Regions from separate parts of the uncultured Alteromonas sp. genome, predicted to be linked through region 1. Evidence: predicted binding sites of a transcription regulator. Region 1 holds the regulator's gene; the other holds the start of a gene.

Region 1 (8,100 bases):
AATTTTTCCTTTCGGAATGCTCAGCGTAATACCGTCATAAATAACACGGTCTGCGCGTCGAAAGGTTAGGTTGTCTATCTCGACTAAATGGTCCATAGCGATTTTATTTATCGACCCTTGAATAATAAGTGATACCAGCAAAGCAAGTAATGATGCACATCACTCACTTCCTATAGATGTAAGGTTTAAGCTACTTAAGTCGCCTTTAACGCTATACTGTTTTCCATAACGGCTTTACATAACAGCTAAAGCCAAGGCAAGTTCTATGCCTTTGAGTACGTTAAATCGATAAAGTTTACTGAGCAGTGTAATTTAGTGACATTGTACGCTTTTTCAAGCGCGGCACAAAAGCAAAACGTTACAAGTTATGTTCGATTTATTCGAATTTACAAAATTCGAATAATTTTCAATCAGTAAGCACGATCAAAGGGGCACTTAATACCACCTTTCCTAAAATAAGCGATAGTTCCCATAGGCAAATGGCATTGTTTTTGCGACAATCTTGTGAAATTCCTAACTATGCTGGTTGTTGTGCTTTTAAACGTAGTCATTTTTTTAGTTGGACTGATTGTACTTAGCTGGAGTGCAGACCGTTTTGTTTACGGTGCATCAGCGTTCGCCAAGAATATTGGTATGGCGCCCATGATGATAGGCTTAACCATTGTCGCAATGGGGTCGTCTGCACCTGAAATTGTGGTGTCAGCTGCGGCATCTATTAACGGTAATATGAATACCGCCGTAGGGAATGCATTAGGCTCAAATATTACCAATATTGCCCTTGTGCTTGGTATTACTGCACTAGTCAAACCGCTTCTTGTTGCGTCCTCTACGTTAAAGCGTGAACTCCCCGCCCTGCTTGTAATTACCATCATTGCCGTGGTTTTTCTTTTCGATGGCGAGCTTACTCATCTGGAAGGTATTATCCTTATTAGCCTCTTCGTGATTGTTTTAGGCCTAATGGGCTGGCTATCTATGAAAGTAGATAAAGAAGACCCGTTAGTAAGTGAGACAACAGATGAAATCCCTAACGATGTGCCCACCTCTTCCGCTGTTTTCTGGATTGTCGTTGGTCTAATACTGTTACCGTTAAGTGCACACTTCTTAGTGGGTTCAGCAGTAGAAATAGCCCAATACCTAGGCATGTCAGATTTAGTTATCGGCCTGACCATTATTGCGTTGGGCACAAGTTTACCCGAACTGGCTGCCAGCATTGCTGGCGTGCTTAAAGGGGAAGATGATTTAGCGTTAGGCAATATTATTGGTTCTAATATTTTTAACTTGCTTGCTGTATTAGGCATGCCTGGCCTAATAGCGCCTGGCACATTAGACCCCGATGTGTATAACCGCGATATGTTCGTTGTACTCGGGTTAACCCTATTGCTATTTTTGTTTAGTTTCACCTTAATGGGTAATCGACGAATAAGCCGAAGAAATGGCGGCTTATTGATTGCTTGCTTTATTGGTTATCAATTTTGGCTTTTTGCGTAATGTCACAAGAAAATAGCTTCATCACTTCAGCCAAGCGCGTTATAGAGATTGAAGCGCAGGCAATTTCAGCGCTTTCATCGCGTATGAACGATGATTTTGTTACCGCATGTAATTTATTACAAAACTGTGTGGGCAAAGTTGTCGTGTGTGGAATGGGTAAATCTGGGCATATCGGGCATAAGATAGCAGCAACGCTTGCCAGTACCGGAACACCTTCGTTTTTCATGCACCCAGGTGAAGCCAACCATGGCGACTTAGGCATGCTGAGTAAAGGTGATGTGCTACTCGCTATTTCTAATTCTGGTGAAACCGCAGAGCTAGTCAATTTACTGCCCATTGTGAAGCGGTTAAATGTGCCTGTTATAGCAATGACCAACAGCGTAACCAGTTCATTAGGACAGCACGCAGACGTGGTGTTGAATATCAGTGTAGAAAAAGAAGCGTGTTCTTTAGGCTTAGCACCTACCTCTAGTACCACCGCTACCTTGGTAATGGGTGACGCCCTTGCCGTGGCCCTACTTGATCGTAAAGGTTTTACCTCTGACGACTTTGCGCTTTCTCACCCGGGTGGCAGCTTAGGCAGAAAATTACTGCTGAAAGTGAGTGACATCATGCTAACTGGTAGCGAATTACCCTTGGTAGACGAAAACGCCTTGGTTGCCGAAGCACTATTGGAGATATCCAAAAAGGGGCTGGGTATGACCGGTGTTATCGATAGCGATGGCGTTTTAATTGGAATTTTCACCGATGGTGATTTACGTCGTATTTTAGATGCCCGCATAGACTTGCATACTGCCACGGTTACGCAGGTGATGACTAAAGGCGGTAAAACAACAACGCCTGAACAACTCGCCGTAGAAGCGCTAAATGTAATGGAAACTCATAAGATAAGTGCGCTTATGGTAACGGATGAAGCCCGCAAGCCTGTAGGCGCATTCAATATGCACATGCTACTTAAAGCGGGAGTTTTATAATGCGCGACACCCAAACAACCGTAAATACACTTTATACCGCTATGCCAACGGCGTTGTATTCCTCGTTAACACAAGTTCGATTATTAGTCTGTGATGTGGACGGTGTGTTTTCAGATGGCCGTATTTACCTTGGTAATGCTGGCGAAGAGTTAAAAGCATTTCATACCCGCGATGGCTATGGTGTTAAAGCGCTTGTGAATTCAGGTGTGGCAGTGGCGGTCATTACGGGCAGGCGCTCTGCCATTGTGGAAAATAGAATGAAAGCGCTGAATGTCGCACACATTGTGCAGGGTGAAGAAAATAAATCTGACGCCCTTGCTGAACTGATGGCTCGCTTATCACTTAAGCCCGAACATGTGGCGGTAGTTGGTGACGATATGCCTGATACGGGCATGTATCCTCACGCTAATGTAAGAATTGCGGTAAAAGACGCCCACCCTGTGGTTGCACAGCAAGCGAATTGGATCACCACGTTGCCCAGCGGCTTCGGGGCCGTTCGCGAAATATGTGACACCTTGCTTCAAGCAAACGACAAGCTACACGGAATTCAAGGTGCTAGCGTATGAAGGTATTAGGTTTTGACCGATTAGGCTTAAGTATTTCGGTGTTATTTATATTGGCATCCGCCCTGTATATTCCTATTTGGATGGACGAAGATCCTGCTCAGCAATCTGATCAAGGGCCGGACGCATTAAAGCCTGCATATAAAGCCAAAAACCTAACGACCACCTTATATAATCAAGAAGGACAGCTAAATCACAAAGTATTTGCAGCGTCGATGGAACATTACGACCAATTGGGCTTTGTTTTATTCCAAAAGCCCAGATATACATTGTATACCGACGATGCACAGTCACCGTGGGAAGTTACCGCGACAGAAGGCACTTTGTATAATAACGAATTGATACAGCTAGAAAATAATGTCGTTATTGAAAACCAAAGTGTCGATGACTTTGTAAGAACAATACGCACAGCGTTTATAGAGATAAACCTGTACACTAAGCAAATGACATCTGATCAGCCCGTGGAAATACGTGGCTTACAATATGTGATTAACAGCAATGGGTTTAACGCTAATTTGCGTACCCAGGAATACGAGTTAATAGACCATGTACAAACCATTTATTCGCCTAGCCACTAAAGCATTAGCGACCAGCCTCGCTGTTAGCCTATTCGCTACTGTGGCTATAGCGGCTGAAAGCGACTTTAACAAACCGATTAAAGTTGACTCGAAATCGCAATTCGTTGACGGTAAAAACAAAACCTCATTGTTTAAAGATGATGTGCGGATTACTCAAGGTTCTTTGGTGATAAATGCCGATGAAGTTGAAGTGATTGCCAGCGAAGGTGATGGACGAGAGATATTCGTGGCTCGCGGCAAACCAGCCAGCTATTCGCAAAAACTTGAAGACGGTGCTCCTGTCACAGCGAAGGCCAATGAAATTCGCTATGAAGTAGTAAATCGAACTATTTCTTTACAAGGAAATGCTGAGCTACAGCAAGACACCAGTAAAGTACAAGGCGACAAGATTACCTTCGACATGGTCACTGAACAATTACTTGCAACAGGCGGCGAAGACGGCGAAGGTGGCAGAGTCACTACCGTATTTACCCCTGAGGCAATACGTAAAGCGTCATCGAATAACGAAGACGATAAGGCGGACGACAATTAATCATGGCAACGTTGAGCGCACAGAGCCTTGCAAAGGCGTATAAAGCACGTCAAGTGGTTCGCGATGTAAGCTTATCAGTATCGACGGGGCAAATCGTTGGATTACTCGGCCCGAATGGTGCCGGTAAAACGACTACCTTCTACATGATTGTTGGCTTAGTTCCTCTAGATAAGGGCAAAATCAGTATTGATGACAGCGAATTAACCCACGAGCCCATGCACGAACGTGCTCGCCGCGGTATTGGGTATTTGCCGCAAGAAGCCTCTATTTTTAGAAAATTGACGGTGTTTGAGAACATCATGGCTATCTTGCAAACCCGTAAAGGGTTAAGTTCATCAGAACAAGAACAAGAAGCCGATGCGCTACTTGATGAATTTAATATCAACCATATACGTAATAGTACGGGTATGAGTTTATCCGGTGGTGAACGCCGCCGAGTAGAAATCGCACGAGCATTAGCAGCCGATCCGCAATTTATTTTGCTTGATGAGCCATTTGCTGGTGTTGATCCTATATCGGTTAATGATATAAAGAAGATCATTCAACATCTTCGTGACAGAGGAATTGGAATCCTCATCACCGATCACAACGTAAGAGAAACACTGGATGTGTGTGAGAAAGCGTATATTGTGAGCCAAGGCGAACTCATCGCGCAAGGGACGGCAGAACAAGTTTTAAGTAATCAGAAAGTAAGGGATGTATACCTAGGAGAACAATTCAGGCTATAGTTACTGTAACCGAATTGTCATTTTCAGTTTTAAGCACGGGTATATTCACAACAAGAGTTTAAAAATAAGACGTAGATGAAACCATCTTTACAGCTAAAGTTCAGTCAACAACTTACCATGACACCGCAGTTGCAGCAGGCAATCAAGCTGCTGCAGTTGTCTACGCTCGACCTGCAACAAGAGATTCAGGAAGCACTTGACTCAAACCCTCTTTTAGAAGTTGAAGAAGGCGGTGATGACCACCCTGTTGAGAAAAACAACATGGACGGCGACGACCCTTCTGTAGAAGCTGCTCCTACTGCTTCTAGCGATTCATTAGAAGCTGGTGACGCGCTTGAAAAGAACGATCTTCCCGACGAGTTGCCAATCGACAGCACATGGGATGAGTATTACTCGGCCTCTTCTGCCCCCGCTCCTGGCCCATCGAATAATGATGACGACCAATTGTTTCAGGGTGAAACCACCGACAATATTCAAGACCATTTGCTTTGGCAGATGCGCTTAACCCCGTTTTCAGATACAGACCGCGCCATTGCTACCGCCATTATCGACTCAATTGATGAATCTGGTTACCTTAACGTACCCATTGAACAGATTTTAGAATCGGTAAACTCTGACGATGTTGAAGAGTTGGTAGAAATGGACGAAGTTGAATGTGTACTAAAACGTATTCAAATGTTCGACCCTATTGGTTCAGGTTCACGTACACCGCAAGAATGTTTGCTCGTGCAGCTTCGCCAGTTCTCAGACGATACGCCATGGCTTACCGAAGCCAGACAGCTTATTAATGAGTACTCAGACCTGCTGAGCAGCAAAGATTACCGTACGTTAATGCGCAAGAGTCGTTTGAAAGAAGATCAACTTCGTGAAGCCATGCGCTTATTGCAAACGTTGAATCCTCGTCCTGGCAGTGCATTAATTACCAAAGAACCCGAATACGTTATTCCTGATGTTTCGGTAAACAAAAAGAATGGCCGTTGGGTGGTGGAACTTAACCCCGATAGCCTGCCTAAATTAAGCGTAAATCAACAATACGCTGCCATGAGCCGACGCTCTAAAAATAGCAGCGATTCGCAATTTATTCGCTCGCATATGCAAGAAGCCAAGTGGTTTATAAAAAGCCTTGAGTCAAGAAACGACACCTTGATGAAAGTAGCAAACTGTATTGTGCAGCAACAAATGGGCTTTTTCGAGCACGGCCCAGAAATGATGAAACCAATGGTGCTAAATGATGTCGCAGAAATGGTAGATATGCATGAATCCACCATTTCACGAGTCACCACGCAAAAGTATATGCATACCCCTCGTGGCATTTTCGAGTTGAAATATTTCTTCTCTAGCCATGTAGCAACGGAATCTGGTGGTGAGTGTTCATCTACCGCTATTCGCGCACTAATTAAAAAGCTTGTGGCAGCGGAAACGCCCAGCAAGCCATTAAGCGATAGCAAGATTGCTCAATTGTTGGCCGAAAAAGGCATTAAAGTAGCCCGGCGAACAATAGCAAAATACCGGGAATCGTTATCGATTCCGCCGTCAAACCAACGCAAAAGCCTTATTTAAAGGCCTTGATAATTTAAGGAAGACGAAATATGCAAATCAACCTTACCGGTCATCATGTCGAAATTACTGATTCTTTGCGTAGCTATGTCGATACTAAGTTCAGCAAACTAGAGCGTCACTTTGATCACATATCTAATGTGCATGTCATCCTGAACGTCGAAAAACTCAATCAAAAAGCCGAAGCCACCATGCACCTTAGCGGCGCAGAAGTGTTTGCTTCATCTCATAATACAGACATGTATGCGGCGATAGACAGCATGATCGACAAACTCGACAGGCAAGTTATCAAGCATAAGGAAAAGCTGAAAAAGCACTAAATATTAGTATGGAAATTCAAGCCATAGTAAGTTTGGACCGCACCGAGTGTGCGGTTCAATGTAACAGTAAAAAACGTATTCTAGAGATTATTAGCGACATTGCTGCTAAAAATAATCCCGACATCGATCAGGCTAGTGTATTAAATAGTCTACTAACCCGTGAACGAATGGGGAGTACGGGTATTGGCAATGGTATTGCTCTGCCCCACGGTCGATTACCGGGCTTAGAACACGTTATCGCCATTATTGTAACCAGCAACCCTGCCATCGATTTTGATGCGCTTGACGATCAGCCCGTAGATATATTCTTTGCCCTATTAGTGCCAGAAGAGAAAACAGAAGGTCACTTACAAACACTCGCTACCGTGGCGGGTAAGCTAAGTGATAAAGAAACGGTGAAAGCCATTAGGCGGGCCTCCACCAGTGATGACATCATTACGGCTTTAAGCTAAAAAAGCACTGCACCATATTTTAAAAGGGAGAAATGCAGGTGAAACTGATTATTATCAGTGGTCGATCCGGTTCAGGAAAATCAGTTGCGCTACGTGCCCTTGAAGATTTAGGTTACTATTGCGTAGATAATATTCCGGTTAACCTTCTCCCTACTCTGACCCATACCGTGGTTGATGAATATGACCAAGTTGCGGTAAGTATCGATGTAAGAAACCTACCCAAAAATCCAGCGGACTTGGTAGAGATCTTAGATTACCTACCCTCATCGTGGTCTATGACCATTGTGTACATCGACGCGAGTGACGATGTACTGGTGAAGCGTTTCAGCGAAACCCGCCGATTACATCCGCTAGCTAAGCTCAACAAATCTTTATCTGAATCGATAAAAGCCGAATCAGACTTACTTGCGCCTATTGTTGAGCGCGCCGATTTGTATATTGATACGGATAAACTCACTATTCATCAACTCGCAGAGCTTATTCGCGAGCGAATTCTAGGCAAGAAAAGCTCTCGCCTAGTATTGGTGTTTGAATCGTTTGGCTTTAAGCACGGTATCCCCAAAGACGCCGACTATGTATTTGACGCCCGCTTTCTCCCCAACCCGCATTGGGAACCCGATTTAAAACACTTAACTGGCTTAGATGCCCCCGTAGAAGTATTTTTAGGTTCCCAGCCTGTTGTAACCAAATTTATTTGGCAAATTCAGAACCTAATCACTACATGGCTGCCACACTTAGAACGCAATAACCGTAGTTATGTCACCATTGCGATTGGTTGTACCGGCGGTCAGCACCGCTCAGTATTTATTGCTCAATCGTTAGCGAAAACCTTTGGCGAAATGCATCCCGATGTACAAATTCGCCACCGCGAGTTAAATCAGTAATGACAATCGAAAAAACACTTACCA
Region 2 (8,100 bases), on a different contig from region 1:
CGCTAGAAGAAGGATTAAGTGCATTGACTCAAAAAATAGTGTCGATGCAATCGCAAGGTCTGCACTACGGTTTAAAACTAGGTAGTGCAACCTTTACCCCCAATAATTCTATTTCACACATGCATCAATGTCTGAAGGCACTGGCGACTTATCCCAACACACCTTTTGATGCTAGTTCGGCTAAGTCTTCGAGTCATGCATCTATCTCTCCGGCGGCTCCTCTTGCCGCGCAAGCCGCAGACAACAGTGATTTCCAAGGGCTGAGTAAATGAACCATAAAGCAAATATGCTGCTATCCACCTGCTTTATGGTACTAACCCTTAGCCTGCTTACCCCATTGCTAACTTGGGTGATATTACTTGCCATATGCGCGGTTATTATGCAAAGCGCGTTGTATTTTAGGTGGCAAGAATATAACCCAAGTAGCCGCACCGTAAATTTGTTAGCCGTATTATCCTTAATAGCGCTAGGCTGGTTCGGTCTTTCTATTGGTTTGCTCAACAGCATGATTAACCTTTTAGTGATTGCCTGCTCGCTGAAGCTTATGTTGCTTTCAAAAACGAAAGATTTTTTACAGCTATTCTGCTCGTGCATATTTCTGGTCGGCTGTGGTTTTATTTTTGCTTTAGGTATTGAAGCATGGATAGGCTATGTCGCGGTTATCGTTCTTTTGTTCACCGCATTGTCATTGGTATACGCCCCCGCGAGAAGTTTTAGGGGGTCGATGCGTAAATCGTCGATAATACTGCTGCAAGCATTTCCCTTGGCCGCACTGTTATTTGTAGTGATGCCGCAGTTTCCTCCTCTTTGGCAAATGCCTACGTCTAAGTCTAATGAAACAGGGTTATCAGATTCGGTCACGCCAGGGGATATTGCCTCGCTGGCGAGGTCGTCTGATTTAGCGTTCACCGCCACCTTTGAGCAACGCCCACCATTGGCCGAACAGCGGTATTGGCGCGCCATGACGATGGAAGCCTTTGACGGTAAAACGTGGACAATTAGCCCACGACGAAAACAAGCTGAGGCACAGCTTAAAACTATGGGTCGACGTGTCGCGGCGCCTTCAACTGACGCATCGCTTCCCCCCTCAGAAAACTATCAATTGATTGTAGAGCCCAGTAACCAACGCTGGCTGTATTCTCTTGATGTGTCGGCTCAAAACACAAATTTAGACAATCCTGAGATGCGGCGTCAGTTCAATTATGCATTACGTGCGGCGCGTCCAATTGTCGGCAAACGAGCGTTCTATTTAACTTATTATCCAGAAACGCCACGTGTTAGTGAGATATATGACTTTGATTATCAACTTAATATTCAATACCCGATGGACAGCAACGTACGTACTCAAGCGTGGGTAAAGCAGCTAAAAGCAAATGCGCACAGTGAGCGAAGTATTGCCGAAGATATTCTACGCCACTTTAAAACCAACGGGTTTAGTTACACCTTACAACCTGACGCTATGCCGAACTCGCCCATCGACACCTTTATGTTTGAAGCAAAGGCGGGTTTTTGTGCTCACTATGCCAGCGCCATGGTGTTTGCCCTTCGGGTTGCGGGCATTCCTGCTCGTATGGTGACAGGCTATCAAGGTGGCGAATTATTAAGTGACAACGTAATACAAGTTCGCCAATACGATGCCCACGCTTGGGTAGAAGCATTAATAGACGGCGTTTGGGTCTCGTACGATCCTACTAGTATGGTGGCACCATCACGCATTACCTTTGGATTAGAACAAGCGTTAGCCGATTTTAATGAAACTCGCAGTGAAGGTATGTTTAAGAATTTAAATTCAGCTGAACTGTTTTTATCTATCAGAGGATGGTTTCGCCAACTTGATTATCAGTGGAGTAGATTAGTTCTGGGTTTTGACAATCAAACTCAAACTGATTTATTAAAAAAGCTTCTTGGCGATTTAACCTCTAAGAAAATGACGTTCTTCTTTTTGATTCTTCTGGGGATAGTCAGTATTTTTCTGCTTGTGCTGTTCTTTCCTCTTAGAAAGAAGTCGACCGTGCCTGCACATCAACACATTTATTTAAACGCTGTTGAGTTGGTGTCGAATTTTACTAAGGTAGCGCGAGAGAACAAAGGAAGCACCGCATACTTCAAACAAGTGAAACCTTTTTTGCCAACAAAGGCGGCCTCGCTATTTAACTCGCTCACCCAAGATTTTGAACATGCACTATATCAAAGTGCCACAGATGAAAGTCGCGATAGCCGAAGGCAAAAAGAACGAACAATAAAAGATACATTTGCTGCGTTGAAAAAAGACTTAAAGCAAACCAAAGCCAAATAACGCTAGAGTCAGTCAACAATAAAAAGTGTGGGGTGGAATTTTGGTTTATTAACCACCAATTCGGTGCACCCTAGCACTTCATTTGCACCATTGTGGTTTGAAGCTGATTACTTTAATCATTTGTTAGCGTAACTAAATAATAATAACCCAATGATTTAATTGGAGTTATCATTAAAATGATTTTTTGGCACTATTTTCGCTAATCTTTTAACAGTACGAGTCGGTTTGTAAACTGGCTAACACAATCTATCGAATTGGATAAAGACGTCCACAACCTTCTTTGGAAACAGGGAATGGTGTGGACGTTTTTTTTTGTTCGTTTGTTCTATCGATGAAAGCAGTGATGTGGCTCGTTATTTTAAATAAATTACAAATCAGGGTGATTAATTATGGCTTATTTACTTCCCGCCGAGTTTGCTACGAAAATGGTAGATGCCGGTGAATCTAAAATTTACATGTCTACACGAGATACGCTGATCCGCGCATTTATGGCTGGCGCAATATTAGCGTTAGCGGCTGTATTTGCTATTACAATTGCGGTGCAAACCGGCATCTTCTTACTGGGGGCCGTTTTGTTCCCGGTTGGTTTTTGTATGCTGTATTTAATGGGCTTCGACCTATTAACGGGTGTATTTGTATTAACCCCACTTGCTTGGCTTGCTAAGCGACCGGGTGTTACCCCTAAACAAATTTTACGTAACTGGGGCTTAGTGTTTTTAGGTAACTTTGGTGGCGCACTGACTGTTGCCTTTATGATGTCTTTTATTTTCACCATGGGTTACAACGTAGATGGTGGCGCTATTGCTGCTAAAGTAGCTAGTATTGGAGAAGCAAGAACATTGGGTTACGCAGAACATGGTACTGCAGGTTGGTTTACTATTTTTATTCGCGGCATGTTGTGTAACTGGATGGTATCACTTGGCGTAGTTGGCGCGATGATCTCTACTCATGTGAGCGGTAAAGTATTGGCCATGTGGATGCCTATCATGCTGTTCTTTTTCATGGGTTTTGAACACTCTGTTGTGAACATGTTCTTATTCCCATTTGGTCTTATCATGGGTGGTGAGTTCTCTATCATGGATTACTTCGTGTGGAATGAAATTCCAACAGCGCTAGGTAACCTTGTTGGTGGTTTAGCGTTTACAGGTTTAACGATTTACAGCACACACGTTAAAACTGCACCTAAGCGTAAAATTGCTGTTGCTGAAAAAGCGCCAGCAAAAGCCGCTACAGTATAAGTTAGCAAGCCCGGTACGTTTCCTCTGTATCGGGCTTTTTTAATATGCAGATTCAATCCTTATCACTTCACTATAGCGAATGCAGTAGCGCCGGCGTTAAGCCTATAAATCAGGACGCTTGCGATGCGTTTATTCCAGCTAGTAACAACCCAGCTTTATCATTAAAAGGCGCCGCCTTTGCACTTGCCGATGGCATAAGTAGCAGTACGGTTAGCCAAATCGCCAGTGATTTAGCAATTAAAGATTTCATAAAACAATACTATTGTACCCCTGAAACCTGGGGAGTGGTGCAAAGTGCTAAAAACGTTATACAAAGTATTAATGCCACTTTATATACCAAAACCCAGCAAAGCCCTTTTTGCTATACCCCTGATAAGGGCTATGTATGCACTTTTTCTGCGGTTATCGTTAAAGGCGATACGGCACATATATTCCATGTGGGTGATGCTAGAGTCTGTTTGTATTCTGACGATAGGATACAAGTACTCACCCAATCTCATCGAGTAAACCACTCTAAGCATGAGTCTTATCTCGCTAATGCACTGGGTGTGCATGCGAATGTCGACATTGATTACCTCGCGGTCCCGCTAAAAGCAGGCGATACCCTTGTTCTAATGACAGATGGCGTTTATGAATATGTTTCATCCCCTACGCTTGCCTCACTTATATCGCCGGTTTATGCATCTGAGAATGACGCTTCTACTCATAGCACTTCTAGTCAAAACACTTCTATTCCAAAAGCTTCTATTGCAAAAAAGAGCGCCAAGCCCCTCGCGCAACGCCTTGTAGATCTTGCGTTAGAAAACAACAGTAATGATAACGTTTCTTGCCAATTTATAACGGTAGAGAGCGTGGGCGATGGCAAGTTTTTAACACCGGAATATGCTGTTGATGAAACGTCACTTCCCATTATTAAACAGTTGAATGTGGGCGAGACAATAGATGGCTACCGCATTGAGCGACAGCTATACCAGTCAGCTAGAAGCCATGTTTTCCTAGCGTGGGATGAAAATACCAAAGCACATATCGTTATTAAAATACCCTCTACTGAACTGGCACAAGACAGCGACTACCTTGAACACTTTGCATTAGAAGAATGGCTGGCACGACGAATTAAATCCAACCATGTAATTAACGTACCTACTCGTATTCAGCCGCCTTCATGTATGTATACCATTAGCGAATATATTGAAGGGCAGAACTTAACCCAGTGGCTAACCGATAACCCTAAGCCAGATGTTGAAAAAGTGCGAAGTATTATTGAGCAGGTAGCACAAGGCTTAATGGCCATGCACCGAGAAGGGCTACTGCATCAAGACATTCGCCCTGAAAATATCATGATTGAAGCTTCAGGCAACTGCAAAATAATAGATTTAGGTTCGGCCCGTGTTGCTGGCATTAGTGACGCATTATTTGAACAAGAGAGTGATATTATGGGCACCGCAGCTTATGTTGCTCCAGAATACTTCTTAGGCGATAGTGGCTGTGATCAATCCGACCTTTATTCTCTTGCCGTACTCACCTATTACTTACTCAGCGACCGCTTTCCTTATGGCACACAAGTAGCCAAAACCCGGACCGTGGCGGCGCAGCACAAACTCAAATACCAATCGGTGCTTGATGATAGACGGCCTATTCCAGCTTGGATAGATGCCACGCTGAAACGAGCATTACAGCCTAATCCTGAAAAGCGTTTTGCTAGCTTATCTGAGTTTACCTATCACCTTCGACACCCTAGCCCCGCTTTTCTTAACCGCGTGACCGCGCCATTAATACAACGTCACCCACTTAAATTCTGGCAGGGACTGTCCCTGCTGTTAGTTATTAGTAATGTAATTACCTTCATACTGCTTTATGGCAACAACTAACTTTTATCAATAACCCGTATCACTCAAAAAAGGAAATGCAATGATTACCAATCGAACTCAAGTTACCGACATGATCCAGTCTTCAAAAATTTCTAAAGGCATTAAATGGAGTGAAATTGCCCAAGCGGTAGGACAATCAAAAGAATGGAGTACCGCCGCGTGTTTAGGGCAAATGGCGATGACTAAAGAACAAGCGACAGCCGTGGGCGAAATGCTAGAACTGAGTGATGAAGCCATTGCTTGGTTACAAATTGCGCCTTATAAAGGTTCGTTGCCGACCGAAGTGCCTACCGACCCGCTTATCTATCGCTGGTACGAATTAGTCAGTGTTTATGGCACAACCTTAAAAGAACTTATTCATGAAGAATTTGGAGACGGCATAATGAGCGCTATCGATTTCTCAATGGATTTGCAACGCGAGAACGATCCTAAAGGTGACCGCGTAAGTGTGGTGATGTCTGGAAAGTTCTTACCCTACAAGATGTATTAATTAGCATTTAGCAACAAAAAAGCCCGTCTGGTATTCCAGACGGGCTTTTATATGCTTAACACTAAGGTAAGCATGAATGCTTACCTAGTTAGTAGCTAATTACTTAGCTGCTTTACGTGCTTTAGCTTCTTCCATTACTTTGTCAGCTACGTTTTGTGGACAAGCTGCGTAGTGTGAGAACTCCATAGAGAACTGACCACGACCAGATGTCATTGTACGTAGTGAACCGATGTAACCGAACATTTCTGATAACGGAACGTCTGCTTTAATGCGAACGCCAGTTAAACCAGCTTCTTGGTCGCTTAGCATACCACGACGACGGTTAAGGTCACCGATTACATCACCAACATGATCTTCCGGCGTAAATACGTCAACTTTCATGATTGGCTCAAGAAGTTGTGCACCCGCTTTAGGAATAGATTGGCGGAAAGCGCCTTTAGCAGCGATTTCGAACGCGATTGCTGATGAATCCACTGCGTGGAAGCCACCGTCAAAAAGTTCAACTTCAACGTCTAGTACTGGGAAGCCAGCTAGAACACCTTCGCCCATCATTGACTTAAAGCCTTTCTCAACTGCAGGCCAGAATTCTTTCGGTACGTTACCACCAACAACAGATGATGTGAACGTAAAGCCAGAACCCGCTTCGCCAGGCTTGATGCGGTAGTCGATTTTACCGAACTGACCAGAACCACCAGATTGCTTCTTATGCGTGTAGCTATCTTCAATTTCTTGAGTGATAGTTTCACGGTAAGCAACTTGAGGTTGACCAACAATAAGATCTACACCGTAAGTACGCTTAAGAATGTCTACTTTGATGTCTAAGTGAAGCTCACCCATACCTTTAAGGATGGTTTCGCCTGAATCTTCATCAGTTTCAACTTGGAACGAAGGATCTTCTGCAATCATCTTACCGATAGCGATACCCATTTTCTCGTTTCCGCCTTTATCTTTAGGCTGAACAGCAATCGAGATTACTGGCGTTGGGAAAACCATTGGCTCTAGTGTTACTGGATCTTTCGGATCACAAAGTGTGTGACCAGTTTGTACGTTCTTCATGCCTACGATAGCAATGATGTCACCCGCTTGTGCGCTAGATAACTCAATACGTTCGTCAGCTTGCATCTCAACCATACGGCCAACACGCTCAGTTTTACCCGTAAATGCGTTAAGGATGGTGTCACCCTTGTTCAATTTACCAGAGTAAATACGTACGAATGTTAGTGCACCGAAACGGTCATCCATGATCTTAAATGCTAACGCTTTAAACGTTTCATCAGCAGATACGATTGCATGTTCGCCATTTTCGTTACCTTCTTCATCCATAAGAGGCTGAGGATCAACTTCTGTAGGAGATGGTAAGTAGTCAACAACAGCGTCAAGTACTAATTGAACACCTTTGTTTTTGAATGCAGAACCACAGAACGTAGGGAAGAAAGCAAGGTCACGTGTACCTTTACGGATACAACGCTTGATGTCTTCAACCGAAGGAGTTTCACCTTCCATGTACGCTTCCATTAGGTCATCGTCTTGCTCTACAGCAGTTTCGATAAGCATTTCATGGTATTCATCAACTTTGTCTACCATGTCTGCAGGAACGTCTTTAATTTCGTAGTTTTCAGGAAGACCAGTGTCATCCCAAACGTATGCTTGTTTAGTCAATACGTCTACTACACCTACGAAGTCATCTTCGATACCAATTGGTAACGTCATAACTAGTGGTACAGCACCAAGTACTTTACGTACTTGCTCAGTTACACGGTAAAAATCAGCACCCATACGGTCTAATTTGTTTACGAATATAATACGTGCAACTTCTGATTCGTTAGCATAACGCCAGTTAGTTTCTGATTGCGGTTCAACACCACCAGAACCACAGAATACACCGATACCGCCGTCTAATACTTTTAGTGAACGGTAAACTTCAACTGTGAAGTCAACGTGTCCTGGAGTATCGATAACGTTGAAGCGGTGATCTTTCCAGAAACAGCTTACTGCTGCCGACTGGATAGTAATACCACGCTCAGCTTCCTGTTCCATGAAGTCAGTAGTTGACTCACCGTCGTGTACTTCACCGGTTTTATGGATTTTACCAGTAAGCTTCAAAATACGTTCTGTAGTGGTAGTTTTACCCGCGTCTACGTGGGCGAAAATACCAATGTTTCTGTAAAGGGATAAGTCTGACATTAGTTCACTTTCATTGATTCAGAG

Evidence for each region. Region 1 encodes sigma-54, which starts transcription at its own class of promoters, with help from an activator protein. Its sites were predicted from a motif close to GTTGGCACGNNNNTNGNNT; they were not measured.
Region 2: a site for sigma-54 is predicted at 2,480-2,498, ahead of AAC006_RS19545 (formate/nitrite transporter family protein). Genes of this name have one in related genera too.

Annotation. Positions count from the first base shown of each region.
Region 1 covers NZ_CAXBMP010000003.1:186,335-194,434, reverse strand. The annotation lists gene mlaF (phospholipid ABC transporter ATP-binding protein MlaF) at 1-96, opposite strand, end outside; gene AAC006_RS03945 (calcium/sodium antiporter) at 532-1,488, shown strand; gene AAC006_RS03940 (KpsF/GutQ family sugar-phosphate isomerase) at 1,488-2,462, shown strand; gene kdsC (3-deoxy-manno-octulosonate-8-phosphatase KdsC) at 2,462-3,028, shown strand; gene lptC (LPS export ABC transporter periplasmic protein LptC) at 3,025-3,603, shown strand; gene lptA (lipopolysaccharide transport periplasmic protein LptA) at 3,572-4,135, shown strand; gene lptB (LPS export ABC transporter ATP-binding protein) at 4,138-4,863, shown strand; gene AAC006_RS03915 (RNA polymerase factor sigma-54) at 4,939-6,423, shown strand; gene hpf (ribosome hibernation promoting factor) at 6,453-6,740, shown strand; gene ptsN (PTS IIA-like nitrogen regulatory protein PtsN) at 6,749-7,192, shown strand; gene rapZ (RNase adapter RapZ) at 7,231-8,076, shown strand; gene AAC006_RS03895 (HPr family phosphocarrier protein) at 8,076-8,100, shown strand, end outside.
Region 2 covers NZ_CAXBMP010000039.1:21,416-29,515, reverse strand. The annotation lists partial or broken gene AAC006_RS19555 (hypothetical protein) at 1-272, shown strand, start outside; gene AAC006_RS19550 (DUF3488 and transglutaminase-like domain-containing protein) at 269-2,296, shown strand; gene AAC006_RS19545 (formate/nitrite transporter family protein) at 2,686-3,534, shown strand; gene AAC006_RS19540 (bifunctional protein-serine/threonine kinase/phosphatase) at 3,579-5,402, shown strand; gene cynS (cyanase) at 5,443-5,892, shown strand; gene fusA (elongation factor G) at 5,992-8,076, opposite strand.